2 regions of the Pseudoalteromonas aquimarina genome follow, and region 1 is predicted to be linked to the other one. Evidence: predicted binding sites of a transcription regulator. Region 1 holds the regulator's gene; the other holds the start of a gene.
What was found. The regulator sigma-54, encoded in region 1, starts transcription at its own class of promoters, with help from an activator protein. The targets are predictions, from matches to a motif close to GTTGGCACGNNNNTNGNNT.
Positions count from the first base shown of each region.

Region 2: the regulator sigma-54 is predicted to act here: its motif matches at 5,462-5,480, upstream of fliE (flagellar hook-basal body complex protein FliE).

Region 1 is NZ_JBMMUG010000005.1:94,366-105,199, reverse strand. It holds gene ptsN (PTS IIA-like nitrogen regulatory protein PtsN) at 1-55, opposite strand, end outside; gene hpf (ribosome hibernation promoting factor) at 57-344, opposite strand; gene AAEU29_RS13690 (RNA polymerase factor sigma-54) at 367-1,863, opposite strand; gene lptB (LPS export ABC transporter ATP-binding protein) at 1,943-2,668, opposite strand; gene lptA (lipopolysaccharide transport periplasmic protein LptA) at 2,665-3,120, opposite strand; gene lptC (LPS export ABC transporter periplasmic protein LptC) at 3,185-3,736, opposite strand; gene kdsC (3-deoxy-manno-octulosonate-8-phosphatase KdsC) at 3,736-4,308, opposite strand; gene AAEU29_RS13665 (KpsF/GutQ family sugar-phosphate isomerase) at 4,305-5,267, opposite strand; gene AAEU29_RS13660 (calcium/sodium antiporter) at 5,277-6,260, opposite strand; gene mlaF (phospholipid ABC transporter ATP-binding protein MlaF) at 6,423-7,232, shown strand; gene mlaE (lipid asymmetry maintenance ABC transporter permease subunit MlaE) at 7,225-8,004, shown strand; gene mlaD (outer membrane lipid asymmetry maintenance protein MlaD) at 8,015-8,530, shown strand; gene AAEU29_RS13640 (MlaC/ttg2D family ABC transporter substrate-binding protein) at 8,551-9,210, shown strand; gene AAEU29_RS13635 (STAS domain-containing protein) at 9,214-9,498, shown strand; gene AAEU29_RS13630 (BolA family protein) at 9,504-9,758, shown strand; gene murA (UDP-N-acetylglucosamine 1-carboxyvinyltransferase) at 9,769-10,834, shown strand, end outside.
Region 2 is NZ_JBMMUG010000002.1:106,019-116,852, reverse strand. It holds gene AAEU29_RS05405 (amino acid aminotransferase) at 1-86, shown strand, start outside; gene AAEU29_RS05400 (YebG family protein) at 130-411, opposite strand; gene AAEU29_RS05395 (DUF6868 family protein) at 603-845, shown strand; gene AAEU29_RS05390 (YceI family protein) at 885-1,445, opposite strand; gene AAEU29_RS05385 (cytochrome b) at 1,465-2,004, opposite strand; gene AAEU29_RS05380 (DNA-3-methyladenine glycosylase I) at 2,124-2,714, opposite strand; gene AAEU29_RS05375 (sensor histidine kinase) at 2,842-3,936, shown strand; gene AAEU29_RS05370 (sigma-54-dependent transcriptional regulator) at 3,945-5,351, shown strand; gene fliE (flagellar hook-basal body complex protein FliE) at 5,517-5,849, shown strand; gene fliF (flagellar basal-body MS-ring/collar protein FliF) at 5,929-7,581, shown strand; gene fliG (flagellar motor switch protein FliG) at 7,574-8,620, shown strand; gene fliH (flagellar assembly protein FliH) at 8,624-9,454, shown strand; gene fliI (flagellar protein export ATPase FliI) at 9,457-10,782, shown strand; gene fliJ (flagellar export protein FliJ) at 10,782-10,834, shown strand, end outside.

The DNA of each region.
Region 1 (10,834 bases):
TAAAAAGGACCGCGGTTTTAGCGCAGTCCTCAGCAATAATATCTGTAAGTTTCATTTTAGTGGCGAGATAACTTCTCTTTGTGTTTAATTACTTGACGGTCAAGTTTATCAACTAGGCCATCAATTGCTGCATACATATCTTCATGTGCGGTTGATGCGAAGAGTTCGCCACCATTAACATGCATTGTTGCTTCTGCTTTTTGTGATAATTTTTCAATATCTAGAATAACGTGCACGTTATTAATGTGATCAAAATGCCTCTCTAGTTTTGCAAATTTGTTAGTGACATAGTCTCTTAAAGAATCAGTAATTTCTACGTGACGACCTGTTAAGTTTAATTGCATAAGCATTTTCCTTCTAAATGGTCTAAATCAGGCTCTTGCGCTGATTAGACGGTGGTATGGATAGCGACTCACGATATTTTGCAATTGTGCGTCGCGCCACTTTAATTCCTTGTTCTGCTAGTAGATCGGTTATCTTGCTATCGCTTAATGGCTTGGCAGGATTTTCCGCTGCTACTAACTTTTTGATCAGTGCTCGAATCGCGGTAGATGAGCACTCACCCCCATTTTCCGTGCTAACGTGGCTAGAGAAAAAGTATTTTAATTCGTAAATGCCACGTGGTGTATGCATGTATTTTTGCGTTGTAACACGCGAGATAGTCGATTCATGCATTTCAACCATTTCGGCGACATCATTTAAAACCATCGGTTTCATTGCTTCATCGCCATATTCAAAGAATGCCTGTTGTTGTTCAACAATGCAATTGGCTACTTTTAATAAAGTGTCATTGCGGCTTTCTAAGCTTTTAATAAACCATTTAGCCTCTTGCAAATGGTTGCGTATAAACTGGCTATCACTGCCTGACTTCATAGAGCGGGTAAGTGATGCATACTGCTCGTTTACACGAATTTTCGGCATACTGTCGTTGTTTAACTCAACACGCCAACGGCCTTTAATCTTTTTCACTGAAACATCAGGAACAACATACTCAGGCTCTTCATGAATGATGCTTTCAGCTGGCTTTGGATTAAGGCTATGTATTAATGTTAAGACTTCTTTTAACTCAGGTTCTTTGAGTTTGGCCTTCTTCATTATGGTACGATAGTCTCTTAACCCCAAAAGTTCCATATGGTTTGAGATTACGCTTTTTGTTTCGCTTAGCCAAGGGGTATTTTTGTCATACTGGTTGAGCTGGATCAATAAACATTCTTGTAGTGAACGTGCAGCAATACCAACAGGATCAAAGAGTTGAATGCGTTTTAGTACAGCTTCAACTTCATCAAGTTCAATTTGTTCCTGATCTTCTGATTTTTGCACCGCTTCTAAAATTTCTTCGGCACTTTGCGTTAAATAACCAGAATCATCAACCGCTTCAACAATGGTTGTTGCAATCATTTCGTCGGTGTCGCTAAACGGCGTTAAACGTAATTGCCACATTAAGTAATCTTGCAAAGATTCGCTGGTAGAGCCTTGGTAAACCGTGTCATTTTCAGGGGCGGGTGCATTGCTAACCGATACTGGTGCTGCACTAATATAATCATCCCACGACACGTCCATAGCTAAATCATCAGAGAGATTTTCATTATTTAAGGCGTCGCTAGATTCAATTTCTGATTGGCTTACAGGCGTGTCATATTCATCGTGAGAAGATGAATCATCTTTGCTGGTTTCAGTGCTTTCATTGTTTTGATTGTCATCACTGAAATCAATGTCTTCTTCAAGTAAAGGATTGGCATCAAGGGCTTCTTGAATTTCTTGCTGCAAATCTAACGTACTCAACTGCAATAGGCGAATTGCCTGCTGCAATTGGGGTGTCATTGTTAGTTGCTGCCCAAGGCGAAGCTGTAGCGATTGCTTCATGTAATTATTCTAATCCTTCTTTATTTCTCAAGCTGTTGGTTAACAATTCAACTCCAGTAAAAAAGTACACTCATTATTACTATAGTCTGAATTGTTCACCTAGGTATACATCGCGAACTTTTTGGTTGTTTAAAACCTCTTCTGCAGTACCTGATGCTATCAATTCACCGTGAGAAACAATATAGGCTTTCTCACATACATCAAGGGTTTCGCGCACATTATGGTCAGTGATTAAAACACCAATTCCGCGATTTTTTAAATGCTCAATTATTTTCTTTATATCTATCACTGAAATAGGATCAACACCAGCAAAAGGTTCATCTAACAGGATAAATTTCGGATTTGCGGCTAATGCGCGAGCGATTTCTACTCGGCGACGCTCACCACCAGAAAGAGCCATACCTTGCGAATCTCGAATATGACCAATATTAAATTCTTCGAGCAAATCATCGAGCGCTTCTTCGCGCTGAACACGATTAAGATCTTTTCGAGTTTCGAGGATCGCCATGATGTTTTGGTATACCGTAAGCTTTCTAAAAATCGAAGATTCTTGTGGTAAATAACCAATTCCTAAACGGGCACGACTATGCATTGGTTGTAATGTAATGTCATTATCATCAATACGAATAGTGCCTCTGTCACTCGGCACTAAACCGACAATCATGTAAAACGTGGTTGTTTTACCTGCGCCATTTGGGCCAAGCAAACCTACGATACTGCCGGCTTTAACTTCTAAACCAACATTTTTAACAACTTGACGTGATTTGTAACTTTTTGCCAGCTTTTCGGCAATTAATGTGCTCATTTTTCGCCTTGTTTATTTTGCGTATTAATGATGGTTTTTACTTGGTTATTTGAGTTTTCTGACTTTTTAGATGTCACTGTTTCATTTGCGCGATCGTAAATGATGGTATCTGCTGACATCATGTCGCCATTTTGTTGGAACTTGGCACCACCAGACATGGTAAACAATGATTTAGCCACATCGTATGTAATGTTTTCTGCACTTGCAACTATCGTAGAGCCATCTTCTTGCTTGGCAGAGAATTTAACGGGCTTTCCACTTGCGATCAGTAATTGTTGATTATCACCAAGCTCGGTGCGCTTATGTGCTTCTAAATAATCGGCAGTGATAGACATATTGCCATGCTTAATTTGAACATTGTTGCGGAAAATACCCACATTTTCTTTAAGACGAGCAGACTGCTCATCAGCATCAATTTCCAATGGAAACTTCAGTTTAATTTGTTCAGCCATTACTTGGACACTGGAGATGCACAAAGTGAAAGCCAGTCCGGCGATTGACATTAATTTAGTCATTTTATTGGTCATAATAAGTGGTCTTTGTATGGTTGATTAACTGTATAACTTGTTCTTCTAAATTAGCATTGAGGCCTTGGCCTTTGATTTCAAGTCCAGGACCTGTCATTTTCACTTCTGATTCGGAAGTCATCACCTTTGTTGAAATCAGGTATTCAATGCTGGCGGCTTCTATAGTGTCGAGCATAACATCAGTTGTCAGACTTTTAGCAACAACGTTTTGTTCCAGAATAAGTTTTTCATTGTTATAAAGTGTGGCTTCATCGGCGGTCAGTTGCCACACCCCTTGTTCTGAAAAAATGGTAAATTGCGGTTTTTCAAAATGGGTAAAACCTAAGTCTTGGTACATCGACATCTTTTTCGCCATAACTTTATGGCTAACTGCACCTGCGTCATTAAAATTTGTTTGTTTTAAATCAGTAGCAATATAGTCAGGAATACTGGCTATTTGCTCGATCACAGGGGCTTGCTCTTTTGTCTCAAAAAAGTAAGGAAGCCATAGCCACACCATGGCAATGGTAAAGAGTATTGTAAGGGCGATGCGCGCAGACATTAGCTACTGGTACCAGAGTGACTAAGAGGTTTATTTTGACTCAACATAATTAAGTCTGTGAGTTCGCGTACGGCACCAAAACCACCAAGCATAGTGGTTGTATAGTGGGCTGTGCGTTTAACTAGTGGGTGTGCATCATTGGTTGCCACGGCAAAGCCAACAAGCTCCATAACGGGCAGGTCAGGGCTGTCATCACCAATGTAGGCGATTTCGTTGTTACTGAGTGATAGCGATTCTTTTAATTGATTAAAGGCAACAATTTTATCTTCTTGACCTTGATAAATATGCTGAACCGTTAGGCTCTTCATGCGGTTTTCTACAATCTTTGAATTGCGCCCAGTAATTACCGCCACTTGCACGCCACTATTTATAAGAGATTTAATACCAAAACCGTCTTTCGTGTGGAACGCTTTAAGTTCTTCGCCATCATTGCCAAGGTAGATACGGCCATCTGAAAATACGCCATCAATATCGCAAATTAGCAGTTTGATGTTGCGTGCTTTGCTAAATACTTCATTTGTTGTTTCAGCATACAATTCGTTAAAGAGCTGTTGTGAGGGCGTTAAACTCATAAAACACCTGCTTTTAGTAAATCTTGCATATTGAGCGCACCAATTGGCCTTTGCTGATGATCTACCACAATTAAGCCATTAATTTTCTTTTGTTCCATTATATTAAGTGCCTCAGCAGCTAACATAGTTTCGCATGCGGTAGTGCATTGCTTAGTCATGACATCTGAAATAGCTGTCGCGTGTATATCAATGCGTTGCTCTAAGATACGACGCAAGTCACCGTCAGTAAAAATCCCTTGAAGCACCTTATCTTGATTGATAACAGCAGTCATACCAAGACCTTTAGCTGTCATTTCAAGCAATGCATTTTTTATGGTGGTACCTTCGGTCACAATCGGTAAAGCATCGTCTTGGTGCATAATGTCTTTTAACATTAATAGTAAACGCTTACCTAAACTGCCACCAGGATGAGATAACGCAAAGTCATCAGCGGTAAAGCCTTTTTCTTCTAAAAGTGCCACAGCAATAGCATCACCCATAGCGAGCGTAGCCGTGGTGCTGGCTGTAGGTGCCAGTCCGAGAGGGCATGCTTCTTCTGATATTGCGATGCAAATATGTACATTGGATTGTTGGGCAAGGGTTGAGTTTTGCTTGCCACTCATACCAACAATTTTAGCGCCAATACGTTTAATAACGGGGATCAGGTTTATGACTTCTGCTGTTTCACCCGAATTTGAAATCATTAACAGTACATCGTCTTTGGTGATCATGCCTAAATCACCATGGCTTGCTTCGCCTGGGTGCACAAAAAATGCGGGTGTGCCAGTACTTGCTAACGTGGCAGCTATTTTATTACCAATATGACCTGATTTGCCCATGCCAATCACAATAACGCGACCTTTGCAGTCATACATTAATTGGCAGGCATTGCTAAAATCGTCATTGATATACTGAGCGAGTTGTTCAATCGCGTTCTTTTCAATTTCTAGTACACGTTTTCCGCGAGCAATAAAGTTCATGTGTTGGCCTTAAGCGCTTACTGATGAAAAAAGAAGGTATTGATAAGCAACAAATGCGACTAGTAGTAAGCCACCTTCTATTCGGTTTATTCGACGTGAGCCACGAATACTTAAACTCATGGCGATTAATGCCACGGTTGCGCCAAGCATAATTAAAATATCACGCGATGATACTGCAGGGTCAACACTTGAAGGGTTAATGATACCGGCAAGAGAGAGCACTGCGAGCAGGTTAAAAATATTAGATCCAATAATATTACCCAGTGCTAAGTCATCTTCATTTTTCAACACGCCAGCAACACATGCTGCCAATTCAGGCAAGCTCGTGCCAATCGCTATTATGGTTAAGCCGATAACTAAATCGCTTATACCGAATAATTTAGCAATATCGGTAGCTGAATCAATAATAAAATGAGAACTGACAGGCAGTACGGCCATGCCAATAACAAGCCACATTAATGCGATAGGAGTACTGACATTGTCAGGCACTTCATCACAAGCTTCGTCAACAAACGGATCATGTTCGGCATTGGCTGCTTTACTTTGTTTTACTGAAATAACAGTAACGGCAGCAATAAAGATTACAAACCCAGCCATCAGGGCAATACCTTCACCAAAGCCTAAGTAGTTATCTGATAAAATATACCAAGCTGCTAGTGATACGAACATCACAACCGGCATTTCGCGTTTTAAGGTAGTTGAAGAGACATTCAGTGGGCGCAGTAATGCTGTAATACCCAAAACTAAAAGAATGTTAGTTATGTTCGAACCAATAGCATTACCAACCGCTGTGTCCGTTTGCTGCGCTAATGCGGCTTGAGCCGATACCATCATTTCAGGGGCTGAAGAGCCCATAGCAACAATCGTTAAACCAATGATTAATGTTGGAATTCCGTAATTCTTCGCCAGTGCTGCAGCACCAAAAACAAAGCGGTCCGCACTCCACACTAAGCCGACAAATCCTGCAATTAAAATAGCAATTGATAACAACATTCTTGAATAAAAACCAAAATTTAGATAACACCAAATAATATCAAATCTTGATTTAAAACACAGCTTTTGTAACCGTTATTACAAATATTTACTTTTTCATAGGTTTCACAACAATTTCAAAAGGCTTAGAATACACTGCGCAATTAATTCTAGGAGAGCGACTTGTCGCAAAATTTAGTTGAAATAAAGGATGTTACCTTTTCTCGTGGCGATAGAATTATCTATCAAAACATGAGCTTTAGCGTCCCGACAGGAAAAATAACCGCCATAATGGGCCCAAGCGGTATTGGTAAAACAACCATGCTACGCTTAATTGGTGGACAACTAAAACCGGATTCTGGCGACATTCTTTTTGCTAACGAAAGCATTCCAAATATGTCACGCAGCGAGTTATATCAAGCGCGTGAGCGCATGAGTATGCTATTTCAAAGCGGTGCTTTGTTCACCGATATGAGCGTATTTGACAATATCGCTTTTCCGTTACGTGAACACACTAAACTATCCGAAGAGATTATTCGTATTATCGTGCTGATGAAGCTCGAAGCGGTTGGCCTGCGTGGCGCACGTGACCTGATGCCTTCTGAGCTTTCGGGTGGTATGGCTAGGCGTGCAGCATTGGCCCGTGCAATCGCACTCGACCCTGAACTAATCATGTATGACGAGCCTTTCGCAGGACAAGACCCGATTTCAATGGGCGTGTTGGTTAAGCTAATAAAATCGCTAAACCAAACCCTTAATATTACGTCGCTTGTTGTGACGCACGATGTGGCAGAGGTTATGAGTATTGCCGATCACGTTGTGATATTGGCAGATAAGGGCGTAATTGGCGAAGGAACACCAGAGCAGGTATCTCAATCTGAATCGCCGTTAGTACAACAATTTTTACAGGGGCTATCTGATGGTCCTGTACCATTCCACTTTGATGCTGCGCCATACAATCAAGATTTATTAATGGGAAGCGAACGTGGTTAATACTATTCAAACAATCGGCCGCAATACGTTAGATACATTAGCAGGCATCGGTCGCGCGCTACTTATGTTGCTAGGTGCCATTTTTAGTGTGCCAAATTTCAAAAAAGGTACGCCCCTATTAATAAAACAGCTCTACATGGTGGGCTTTTTATCATTAATTATTATTTTGGTATCAGGTCTTTTTATCGGCATGGTACTGGCCTTACAAGGCTATACGGTATTAGTGGATTATGGTGCAGAAGACAGTTTAGGGCCGCTAGTAGCGCTTAGCTTATTACGTGAGTTAGGTCCGGTGGTTACCGCACTGCTATTTGCGGGCCGAGCAGGCAGTGCATTAACTGCTGAAATAGGCTTAATGAAAGCGACAGAACAGTTAACAAGCTTAGAAATGATGGCCGTTGACCCCCTTAAGCGTGTTATTGCGCCACGTTTTTGGGCTGGAATGATTAGTATGCCATTGCTTGCAATGATCTTCTCTGCGGTCGCGATTTTAGGTGCTCACATTGTCGGGGTAGATTGGCTTGGTGTTGATTCAGGCAGTTTTTGGTCAATTATGCAGGCACAGGTGTCGTTCGAAAAAGATATTTTAAATGGGGCAATTAAAGCGGTGGTATTCGCATTTGTTGTCACATGGATTGCACTCTATAAAGGCTACGATTGTGTACCAACCTCAGAAGGTATCAGTAAAGCTACAACAGAAACTGTAGTGCAGTCATCATTGGCAGTATTGGGATTAGATTTTGTGCTAACAGCAATTATGTTTGGCGCGTAAAGGGTAAAAAATGAATTCAAAGAAAATAGAAATTTTAGTGGGATTTTTTGTATCACTAGGTATTGCTGCAATTGTGATGCTTGCACTTAAAGTAGCCAATGCAGGCATGAGTGGAAACGGTGATACGTATAGCCTTTATGCAAAATTCGACAACATAGGCTCACTTAAAGTACGTTCGCCGATTAAAGTAGGCGGTGTTGTGGTTGGTCGTGTTGAAGCAATAAATTTAGATCCAACGGACTATGTGCCTGTAGTACACATGAAAATTGCGACAGAATATAGCAATTTTACCGAGACAACGTCGGTCAATATATTAACGTCAGGTATTTTGGGTGAGCAATATTTGGGAATTAACCCCGGTGTTCTTGCTCATAAAGATATGAACGGTGAGGATGAACTAAGCGAAATGTTTGGCCTCGAAGAAGTGAAAGTTTTAAAAGATGGTGACTTTATTACTGATACAAAATCAGCTCTGGTACTTGAAGAGTTAATTGGTCAGTTCTTATTTAACCAAAGCAACGATTAATTGGGATTGTGATAATTAAGATGATGAAATTTTTAATTGCGACTTTACTAGTACTTACGTCATGTGTGTCTTTTGCGAAAGAAGTGGACGAAAGTAATCCGTATTTAATGGTGAGAACAGTTGCAGAAAATACCTTTGCACGAATCACTCAAGATAAAGCGATTATTGAACAAGATAAAAACCATTTAAAAGTGGTTGTTGAAGAAGAGCTACTGCCTTATATCGACTATCGCTATGCGGCGCAGCGTGTACTTGGTAGTTATATTTCTAAAGTACGAAATATCAAAGATAAAGAAGAGCAAAAAGCAGAAATCGAAAACCTTAAGCGTTTTATCGATGTATTTCGCGAGTATTTGATTACATCATACGCAGGTATTTTTACGCAATACCGTGGTCAAGAAGTTGAATTTGCCCCAGCTCTAGATTTTTCAGACGATAAATTAGTATTGGTTAAAACCAAAATCGTTGAATCAGGTAAGCCTGATATCAACATCGACTTCAAAGTACGCAAAACTAAATCAGGTGAGTGGAAAGGCTTTGATATGCTGCCAGAAGGCATTAGCTTACTTGATGCTAAACAGTCAGAATTTCATGGTATTCTTCGTACTGAAGGTTTAGGCTACGTAATTGATATGCTAGATAAAAAGAGCAAGTTGCCAGTGCAATTTGCTGGTGAATAAACAATGTCAAAGTTATCGCTAACAACAGTAGATGACGCAAATTACATATTGAGTGGCGAGTTAAATCGCTACTCAGTTGCCAATCTGCAATTACCAAAAAATAGCTCTAAAACCACCCTGACACTTGACCTCAGTGAAATAACCAAAGTCGATACCGCAGGACTCGCTTGGTTAATCTATAGTTTGTCGCAATTGCAACGGAACAATATAAGCCTTAAACTTGTCCACTTACCTGAGCAGCTCAAAAAGCTAATGCAATTGGGTCACGTAGAGAATTTATTTGAGTAGAGTTAATGGATCCTAAACAAGTCGAAGACATTTTATCGCAAGCGTTATCGCTAGATTTTATTAAAGTAAAAGCCGAAGGCAGTCACTATGAACTGATTGTTGTTGGCGAGTGTTTTGCTGACGTTTCACGCGTTAAGCAACAACAAATGGTTTATGCACCATTAATGGAAAAAATTTCTGACGGCACAATGCATGCCGTATCAATCAAAGCTTACACGCCAGCACAGTGGGAACGTGATCGCAAATTGATGATGCTATAAGGTGGCATAAATGGATCAATTTGTTATTCAAGGTGGCAGCACAATTGCCGGAGAAGTGACCATTTCTGGCGCGAAAAACGCCGCACTGCCAATTTTATTTGCAGCGATTCTCGCGAACAGCAAAAGTCGTTTTACCAATGTGCCACGTTTACGTGATATCAATACCACGGAAGCATTACTTGCAACACTTGGTGCGCAGGTTGAATGGCAACAAGATGACTTAATTGTTGACGGTAGCACAATCGATAAAGTACTAGCACCTTACGATTTAGTAAAACAAATGCGTGCCTCTGTTCTAGCTTTAGGGCCATTGTTAGCACGTTTTGGTGAAGCACAAGTATCTTTACCAGGCGGTTGCGCAATCGGCGCACGTCCTGTTGACCTTCACATTTCAGGCCTTGAAAAAATGGGCGCTGATATTACTGTGGAAGGCGGTTATATCAATGCCAAAGTAAATGGTCGCTTAAAAGGCGCACATATCTTTATGGATGTAGTGAGCGTTGGTGCAACTGAAAACTTACTTATGGCAGCCACATTAGCTGACGGTGTAACTGTATTAGAAAACGCTGCACGTGAACCAGAGATCGCTGATTTAGCTAAATACCTTACTGCCATGGGCGCAAAAATTTCTGGTGCAGGTTCTGATCGCATAGAAATTACAGGTGTGGAATCACTTATCGGTTGCGAACATCGCATTTTGCCAGATCGCATTGAAACAGGTACTTACCTTGTTGCTGCAGCAATGGCAAAAGGTGAAGTCTTATGTCTTGGTACAGATCACTTTAGTCTAGAACCTGTTATTGAAAAATTACGTGATGCTAATGCACATATCGAATTAAGCGATAACAGCATTTATCTCGATATGCGTGGTCGTATGCCAAATGCGGTTAATATTAAAACATCACCGCACCCAGGTTTCCCTACGGATATGCAAGCGCAATTTACCGCACTTAATGTAGTGGCTGAGGGCAGTGCAACCATCACCGAAACGATTTTTGAAAACCGTTTTATGCATGTGCCTGAACTAAAGCGTATGGGCGCAAATATTCGCTTAGAAGGTAATACTGCAATTTGTG
Region 2 (10,834 bases), on a different contig from region 1:
TTGGCTCAAGCCGTGTGAATGTTGCAGGTGTTAGTAAAGCAAACATTGACTACTTTGCAGATGCTGTAGCAACTGTAATTAAGTAAGATTGTTGATAATAAAAAGCCACCGATTAGGTGGCTTTTTTATTTAGCTGACTTTTTTAATATCAGTTACTTTTGCTTTGTTGTTTGGCGGGGTGGGCTTTCCGCCTTTAAGAGCAGCAATAAACTGATCTTTGCGTTTAGCCATTTCTAATGCTAACGCTTCATTTTGTTGATCACTCAGTGGAACATCTACTTCGCCTAACATGGCTTCAAGTGCTTCCGCGATGTCTAACATTTTGTCATATGCGTCCGCATCTTTTTTTGATGTAAATGTCATTCGTTCCACCCCATCTCTAACTACTTTGTAACATACCTCAACGGCCATATCGCACCTTTTTAACTGTTGTTTTATACAGTACTATATCAGTAACCATGAAAAAATAAAGTGTCTTTGTTGATCACAATTCCCTTTTTTATAAATTAATACCACTGTTTATCAAGAAACACCATGATAGCATTGCGATGACTAGTTCGTTGGATTAATCTAGCGTAATGAATTAGAAGGGAATAAATATTATGGCGATTGAACAAATTGTGAGTTTTTTAGGATGGTCAACGATTGTTAATATGGTGATTTTAAGCGTCAGCGCAGTGCTTTTATTACTTTTTCGCCAATCAATAATAACAATTCACAGTCAGCTTTTTAATGTAGAGCATAAAGCACTCAACTTACTTTATGTGCAGTATTTTGCGTTTTATAAAGTACTTATTGTATTCTTTAATTTAGTTCCGTACATGATACTGAAAGTAATTATTTGATTAAGATGAGCAGGTTTGTCCTACTCATCTTATAGATTCTTATTTTTTAATGCCTTCAATATGCAGATCAAAGTCAATTTGACCAAAATCCATCTTGTAACCAAAGTCTTTCATTTGAATCGATGTTGTGCCTGCAAAACCTGCGCGGTAACCACCCCATGGATCTTTACCTTCGCCAATTTTTTCAGCGTCGATAGTGATTTCTTTTTCAATACCTTGCAGTGACAAAATACCCGTTATAGCAAGTTTACCGTTGCCTAAATCAGTCACTTTTGTACTGTTGAAAGTTGCGGTTGAAAATTTCTTAACATCTAGAAAATCACTGTCACGTAAGTGCTTGTCACGCTCAGCATGGTTTGAATCAACACTGGTTGTATCAATGTTTACTGAAATTTTGCTCGCTTCAGGTTGTTTTTCATCGTAATTGAATTCACCAGAAAAGGTATTAAAGCGACCTGTTAGCCAGCTATAACCTAAGTGTTTAACTTTAAAATTAATCGAAGCGTGAGCGCCTTTTGTATCAATCACATAGTCGGCGGCCATTACCGGCATTGCAAAACTGCTAAGCGCAAGTGCTGATGCTAATAGAGTTTTCTTCATCGTCATTTTCCTTATAAATTTACTTAATCATTCGGCGCAAGGTGGCATCTTTATCGATAAAGTGATGCTTTAGCGCCGCTAAAATATGTATTACTACTATTGCCATTAAACTGTAAGCTGCATATTTATGAATGCTGCCAGCAACATCTTCTTGATTCGCAATCAGCTCACCAAGGCTCACTACTTCAAACCAGGTGAATACTTCAATTGCACGTCCATCTGCGGTTGAAATGAGATAACCGCTAATAAGAATAACCAACAACATGCTATACAGTGCTAGATGACCTAATTTTGTAGCTAACTGGGTTAACTTTGCATGTGTTGTTAACGCTTTTGGTGATGGTGTTATAAATTTCCACAGCAATCTAGCCAGCGTAAACCCAAGTAAAAGAATACCAATACTCTTATGCCAATAAGGTGCAGTGCGATACCATTCGCTGTAGTAGTTTAAATCGACCATCCAGAAACCTACGGCAAAGAGTGCTAGAATTACGATAGCACTAAGCCAATGAAATACTTTGCTAACTGTACCGAATTTAGTTTCGTTATCGAGAACCATAATCATTTCCTTAATTAGATAGACACACTTTAATTGAGCATCATTTGAATGTGAATAGATCAAAAGTGAATTCATTATTCACTTTTGACTATTAATAAGCAGTATTAGAAAGAGGTTCTTTAAGAAAATAAAGAAGGGTAGAGTGCAATAACTTCTTGTTTGCGAAAACAGTGATTATGGTGGTCGTTTACCATGCCACAAGCCTGCATATGGGCATAAACTGTAGTTGGTCCTAAAAATTTAAAACCTCTTTTCTTTAGGTCTTTGGCAAAGGCTTCGGATTCTTTGGTGGTGGCTTGATAATCATCTTTGCTGTTGATGTCGTTGATTATTGGTTTGTTATTTACAAATTGCCACTGGTAGTTGGCAAAACTGCCAAACTCCTTTTGGATCGCTAAAAACTGTTGTGCATTATTTACCGCGGCGTTAATTTTAAGTCGATTGCGAATAATCCCACTGTCTTCCATTAGCTCAAGTTTCTTACTTTCATCAAATTTTGCAACTTGGTTTGGGTCGAAATTGGCAAAAGCTTTTCGATAATTATTGCGTTTTTTTAAAATGGTATACCAACTTAATCCTGCTTGAGCGGATTCAAGGGTTAAAAACTCGAACAGTAAGTGGTCATCAAATAATGGCACGCCCCACTCTTTATCATGGTAGGCAATATAATCCGCTTTTGTGGTATCAAGCCACTCACATCGTTTGCACATATAAAACCCTTAGACAAATAATTGACGTCTATTTTTAACTCTAAGTTATTGTATTGTATTGAAATAAAAATTGGCACACTTCGTGTATAGCTACTCATTAGTTAAAGTAATTTATTGGTGTACCATTATGGCGTTAGCACAAATCATACCCCAACAATTTCACGAGGTATATAACCCATGTTTGATGCAGGAAAAGTACGTGGGCGAACTTAGTGAACTAAGAAAACAAGCAAGTTGGTTGAGTCATTTAGTTGATACCATGCCTGCCGGTGTGATTGTGCTTGATGGTAAAGGAATGGTAGCGAAAGCAAACCAAATCGCCATTGATTTGCTGGGAGAGCCGCTTGAGGGTGAACGTTGGTTTACGATTATTCAGCGCTCGTTTGCACCTAACGGTAGTGATGGTCATGAAGTGACATTACGCGATGGACGTTTAGTAAAGCTTGATATCTCGCCACTGACACCTGAGCCAGGTCAGTTGATCTTAATGACAGATTTAACCCAAACAAGACAGTTACAATCGCGTATTGCACATATGCAACGCCTCAGTGCATTAGGCAAAATGGTAGCCTCGCTTGCACACCAAGTACGCACGCCATTATCTGCTGCAATGTTGTATGCCGCTAATTTATCGTCTGAAAAATTAAACCCGACAGCGCGCACCAATTTTCATGAAAAGCTGATGTCGCGTTTACAAGATTTAGAAAGCCAAGTTAATGACATGCTGCTATTTGCTAAAAGTGGTGAGCAGCAAGTGTTAGCACCCGTATCAATGCAGGCATTACTAACAGATGTTACCAATGCGTCTGAAGCTATGATAATGCGCCAGCAGTGTAAACTTGATTTAAAGTTACCAGAGCCAGATATTGAGATAATTGCCAATAAAGTGGCGCTTAGCAGCGCTATCAGTAACTTGGTTCATAATGCAGTGCAGGCATCTGGGCAGGGAGGCAAAATTATTTTAAGCGCAACGCGTTCAGAGCGATTTGCAGATCATGTCAAAATTTCAGTGCAAGATAATGGACCTGGTCTCAGTGAAACTGCTGCTCAGCAAATTTTTGAACCGTTTTTTACTACCAAGTCACATGGTACAGGATTGGGTCTTGCCGTTGTGCAATCTGTTGCAAACAGCCATCAAGGGTTTGTTAAAGCAGGCAATGGTGAACTCGGTGGTGCCGAATTTAATTTATACCTTCCTATTATTGGCAAAAAAGCGTGTTAGGAGACATTATGAGCGATGCAAAAGTATTAGTTGTAGAAAATGATTCTGGTTTACGCGAAGCTTTAGTTGATACCTTAGCATTGGCAGATATTAGCTGTATTGAAGCCGATAGTGCCGAACAAGCCATTATTAAATTAAAACAAGGTGGCATTTCGCTGGTGGTGAGTGACGTGCAAATGGGGGCGATGTCGGGCATCGATTTACTTAAAAGCATCAAGCTAAATTACCCTGATTTACCGGTATTAATGATGACTGCATATGCCACTATTGACGATGCGGTTGAAGCGATGCGTCTTGGTGCTATTGATTACATGGCGAAGCCATTTGCACCAGAAGTATTGTTAAATATGGTAAGCCGATATCTACCTGAAAAAGAAGCCATTAAAGATGGTCCTATTGTAGAAGATCCTGCCAGTAAAGCATTAATGAAACTTGCTGAGAAAGTAGCGAAGTCAGATGCATCTGTGATGGTGCTTGGTCCAAGTGGTTCGGGTAAAGAAGTAATGGCACGCTATATTCACGATAACTCATTACGCTCAGAAGAAAACTTTGTTGCTATCAACTGCGCAGCCATTCCTGAGAACATGCTAGAAGCGACCTTGTTTGGTTATGAAAAGGGTGCATTTACAGGCGCAATTCAAGCCTGCCCAGGTAAGTTTGAACAAGCGCAAGGTGGCACCATTTTACTTGATGAAATCACTGAGATGGATTTAAGTCTACAGGCAAAACTGCTGCGCGTACTACAAGAGCGTGAAGTAGAGCGATTAGGCTCACGTAAAACCATTAAACTTGATGTACGCGTTCTTGCAACGTCAAACCGTGACTTGCGAGATGCGGTTGCTGAAGGTGTGTTCCGTGAAGATTTATATTACCGTTTAAATGTGTTTCCACTTGAATGGTTGCCGTTATCAGAGCGTCCTGGGGATATTATCCCGTTAGCAGAGCATTTAATTCAGCGTCATAATAATGACATGCCAGTGCAATTTGATGAGGCTGCAAAAGCAAAATTATTAAGTCATACCTGGCCGGGTAATGTACGTGAACTTGAAAACGTGGTGCAACGCGCGCTTATTTTACAAAGCGACAAAACCATTCATGCGGATGACATTTTCTTAGGCTCAGTTGCTAGTTTACAATCGACCAGTATCTCTTCAAATGTTGTAGAGCAAGGGGTCGTTAAGCCCGATGTGGCAACGGTGCAAAGTTCAGAATCATATCAGACTGAGCAATTTAGCGATGAGTCGTTTGGTTACAAACAAGAACTCAAAGATAAAGAAAACTCCATTATTCTCGACATGCTTAAAGCCTGTAATGGCAAACGTAAAGATGTCGCGGATAAACTTGGCATAAGCCCTCGCACATTGCGCTATAAATTAGCAAAAATGCGTGAAATGGGTATTGAGTTGCCTGCGTAACCTTCTTCAAACGTTTTCAAAGCCCTCATTATGGGGGCTTTCTTATTGTATGTTTATTCTCCTCAGTCAAAATAATGTCACTTTAAGCTACTGAAATATAAGTGTTTAATTGTGGCATTAAGTTTGCATTAATCGTTTTAAGTTTATTTATCACGGTTTGTCAGCATGAATATTTCAGCAAACAATCTTTATCAAGAAATGCAGTCACTTGCAGTTGAAGCAAGTAACTTCTCAAAACCGAAACAACCTATCGAATCGATTCAGGGCAGTTCTCAAGTTGAGTTTAATAACTTACTAAAAGATGCCTTAGATACCGTTAACGGTTTACAAGCAGATTCGAAAGCAAAAGCTACGGCCCTTGAAATGGGGGATCGTAATGTATCTCTTGCAGAAGTGATGATTGCATCACAAAAATCATCAGTAGCTTTTGAAGCAACAGTTCAAGTGCGTAATAAGCTTGTAGAAGCTTATAAAGACATTATGAACATGCCTGTTTAAGCGATAGTGGAGTAGGGTTGTGGCTAATTCATCAACAGATTTAACAACATTGGATGCCAATGACTTAAGTGTCGCTGACATGGACGGTGGCAATCAAGAACAAAAATCAGGTTTCCTTGGCAGCTTGAGTGGTGTTGATGTAATGCGCCAAGTGACGTTAATCATTGCATTAACCATTTGTGTTGCAATTGCAGTGTTTATCATGATTTGGGCTAAAGAGCCTGATATGCGTCCACTTGGTAAAATGCCTATGGATGAACTGATCCAAACCCTCGAATTCCTAGATGCCCAGAAAGTTGAGTACAAACTTGATGGAAACGTGGTTATGGTGCCGGTAGAAGCCTACCAAAATATTAAACTATTAATGGCAAAAGAAGGGTTAGAACAAACTCCTTCATCAGGCACCGAAATTTTGATGCAAGATATGGGCTTTGGCGTAAGCCAACGTTTAGAGCGCGAGCGTTTAAAGCACTCTCGTGAGCAACAGCTCGCTCGTACCATTGAAGAATTGAGCAAAGTAGCACGTGCAAAAGTGCTGCTTGCTATCCCAAAAGAAAATGTATTTGCGCGCCGTGAGAAAAAACCAAGTGCAACGGTCGTGTTAACAGTAAGACGTGGCCGTACACTGGATGGTGAAGAAGTAGATTCTGTTGTTGATATGGTGGCATCTGCAGTACAAGGCCTTGAACCAAGCCGTGTTACAGTTACTGACCAAAACGGCCGTTTATTAAATTCAGGTTCGCAAAACTCACTTACTGCGCGTTCACGCAAAGAATATGAAATCGAGCGTAAACGTGAACAAGAATACTTAGAGAAAATCGACTCAATCATGATCCCTGTGGTGGGCCTAGGTAATTACACCGCACAAGTTGATTTAGTGATGGACTTTAGTTCTATTGAAGAAACACAAAAACGTTTCAACCCAGATTTACCTGCAGTGCGTAGTGAAATGACCCGTGAAGATACCAATATTGGCGGTCTTGCAGTGGGTATTCCTGGTGCACTTACTAATCAGCCTCCGGTTAATTCACAAATTCCAGAGCAAGCAAATGATGAATCTTCACAAAGCACTATGCCGAGCCGAAACAGTAAAGAGGCGACGCGCAACTATGAGCTTGATACTACGATTTCACACAAGCGCCAACAAACTGGTGTGATCCGTCGCATTAGTGTGTCGGTTGCGGTGAACTACACAAACGGTGTAGCTGAAGGTGGCGAAGCGACACGTGACCCACGTACGCAACAAGAACTTGCAAATATTCGTCGTTTACTCCAAGGCGGTATTGGCTTTGATATGCAGCGTGGTGATGCATTAGAAGTAGTGACCATTCCATTTGTACAAGAAGAATTAAGCGAAGTAATCGAATTACCACTGTGGGAACAGCCATGGTTCTTCAAAGTATTACGCTTGGCATTAGGTGCACTGGTAATAATCGTACTTATCCTTGCTGTGGTACGTCCGATGTTACGCAAACTAATTAATCCAGAAGACACAACTGAGGATTATGATGACGCAAGCCTATCAGCAGGTGTAGACTTAGGTGATGAAACGCTCGATATGCTGAGCCGAGAATTTGATGAATCAGCGGTTGGCTTTAGCCCTGATGGTACGCTTCAGTTACCAGATTTACATGGCGATGAAGATTTATTAAAAGCAGTAAGAGCATTGGTGGCAAATGAGCCAGAACTTTCTTCTCAAGTAGTTAAAGCGTGGTTAACCGAAGATGACTGATCAAGACAATCAACTGGCCGAAGTTAAAAGCAGTTTTGATGTAGAAAAACTCGAAGGTGTGGAAAAAGCATCGATTCTTCTACTGAGCTTATCTGAAGAAGATGCAGCGCAAATACTAAAACACTTAGAGCCGAAACAAGTTCAAAAAGTGGGTATGGCAATGGCAAGCTTGGATGATTTAAGCCAAGCTAAAATTGCCGCGGTGCACAAATTATTCATCGACCAAATACAAAGCTTCAGTACGATTGGTTTCCAATCAGAAGACTTCATTAAGAAGGCGCTTACAGCCGCTTTAGGTGAAGAAAAAGCAGCGAATTTGATTGACCAGATTATTATGGGCTCGGGAGCTAAAGGTCTTGATTCATTGAAATGGATGGACTCGAAGCAGGTGGCAAATATTATTCGAAATGAACACCCGCAGATCCAAACCATTGTTCTTGCCTACTTAGAACCTGAGCAGTCAGCGGAAATCATAAATCAATTTCCTGAAAAAGTTCGCCTTGATTTAACCATGCGTATTGCCAACCTTGAGGAAGTTCAACCTGCGGCATTACAAGAGTTAAATGAGATCATGGAGAAACAGTTCGCAGGTCAAGCGGGTGCACAAGCTGCGAAAATGGGGGGCTTAAAAGCTGCCGCCGACATTATGAACTACCTTGATACTAATGTTGAAGGCCAGCTAATGGATGCAATTCGCGAGCATGATGAAGAAATGTCGCAACAAATCCAAGACTTAATGTTTGTCTTTGACAACCTGATTGATGTGGATGACCGCGGTATTCAAGCGATTCTTCGTGAAGTTCAGCAAGACGTATTAATGAAAGCGATTAAAGGTGCTGATGAAGGACTTAAAGATAAAATTCTTAATAATATGTCTAAACGTGCCGCTGAAATGATGATTGATGATCTTGAAGCGATGGGACCGGTTCGTATTAGTGAAGTAGAAGCTGCGCAGAAAGAAATTCTAAGTGTCGCGCGTCGTCTTGCTGACTCAGGTGAAATTATGCTGGGTGGCGGCGGTGGTGAGGAGTTCCTCTAATTTATGAAATTAGGAAAATACCGCCCAGGACATAAAATTGAAAATGCTGAGGCCATCGAAACCTTGTTGGAAAGTTGGCCTATTCCTGATGTTAAAGATGAAAGGCGCAATTTGACTGGGCGCTCAACGGCAATGGGGATGTCGTTAGATCAGCTCTATCAAAAGCAACATAAGCAAGAAGTTGAAGAGCCTGAAGAAGAGTTCACGCCGTTAAGCATTCAAGAAATTGAACAAATTCGTGAAGAAGCTTACCAAGAAGGGCATGCTGAAGGTAAAGAAGCCGGATATCAAGAAGGATTTGATCAAGGAAAACTTGAAGGTGCGCAAAAAGGCTATGAAGAAGGGCTAGAGCAAGGAAAACAAGAAGGGTTAGAACTTGCGAAACCTGAAGTGGCTGAAAAAATTGCCCAACTAACGCAATTACTTGATGAATTAGCAACGCCATTTGAACAAGTGAGTAATGAAGTAGAAAAGCAAATCGTGATGTTGGCGACAGAACTTGCAAAAGCGGTGGTGCACGGTGAGCTAACTGTTAACGACAAAGCGATATTTAATGCAATGAAAGTTGCGACAGATGCGCTAAAAAATCAACATCATGCCCTTGAAATATTATTGAACCCTGAAGATTATGAGCTGGTTCAACAGGCAATTCCTGCTGAGCAGCTAGTGGATAGAAATTGGAAACTAGTTGTTGAACCCAGCATTACCAAAGGTGGCTTACATATCAACTCTGATAATTCCTCCATTGATTACTCTGTTGAATTAAGGCTTAAAGAAATACTGGAAAGCTTTTTGCAAGAAGCTGGTATCGATAGTCAAAATCATGACAGTTAATTATGAGTCAAGGGCTTGCTGAGCGTCTCGCCAGTTATCAAACTAAAATCAAAACACATCGTCCCGCGGTTGCAGGCAGCTTAAAACGCGTTGTTGGTTTAACACTGGAGGCGGAAGGCTTAAAAGCGCCTGTTGGCAGCAGCTGTAAAATTGAAACGCAGCACGGCCTTGTTGAGGCTGAGGTTGTTGGTTTTAGTGGAGACACACTTTATTTAATGCCCAATGATGCCATTTCGGGAGTATTACCTGGTGCTCGTGTTATCCCTCAACAATCTGACGCCGGTTTACCTGTTGGTATGAGCTTGCTTGGGCGTGTTGTTGATGGTTTAGGTCGCCCATTAGATGGCCTTGGGCATATTCAAGCAGAAGCTAGACTTAAATTTGCCGCAAAACCAATCAACCCTCTTGCTAGACGTCCTATTAAACAACCGATGGATGTCGGGGTTCGTGCTATTAACTCGGTGCTTACTGTTGGCCAAGGCCAGCGTATGGGCTTGTTTGCCGGAAGTGGTGTTGGTAAATCAGTATTACTTGGCATGATGACACGTGGCGCAAATGCCGATGTTATTGTTGTAGGGTTAGTGGGTGAACGTGGTCGCGAAGTAAAAGAATTTATCGAAGAGATTTTAGGCGTTGAAGGGCGTGCACGTTCAGTTGTAGTTGCAGCTCCCGCTGATGCATCCCCCTTAATGCGTTTAAAAGGTTGTGAAACAGCGGTTACCATTGCTGAGTATTTTCGTGATCAAGGCCTGAACGTTTTATTGTTACTGGATTCGGTGACGCGTTATGCCATGGCACAACGTGAAATAGCACTTGCAGTGGGTGAGCCACCTGCCACCAAAGGTTATCCGCCTTCAGTATTTGCAAAATTACCTGCGCTGGTGGAGCGGGCAGGTAATGGAGGTGAAGGGCAAGGCAGTATCACCGCATTTTTTACTGTTTTATCCGAAGGCGATGATATGCAAGACCCTATTGCAGATGCTGCACGAGCGATATTAGATGGCCATATTGTACTGTCTCGTGAGCTTGCCGACTCTGGCCATTACCCTGCCATTGATATTGAAAAATCAATTAGTCGTGTAATGCCGCAAGTAATTAGTGAAACTCACTTGCAACAGGCAAGGGTGTTAAAACAAATCTATTCACTTTATCAACAAAATAAGGACCTTATTACCCTTGGTGCCTACCAACGAGGCAGTGATCCTATGCTTGATAAAACCATCGAGATGATGCCAGGCATTAATCACTTTTTACAGCAGGGCATGACAGATGTGATCCCTTATGATGAAGGCTTAACAAGCTTGTCACGAATTTTAGGACAAGGCTAATGGCACGCGATCAATTAGTATTACTGATTAAATTGGAATCCGAAAAAGAAGA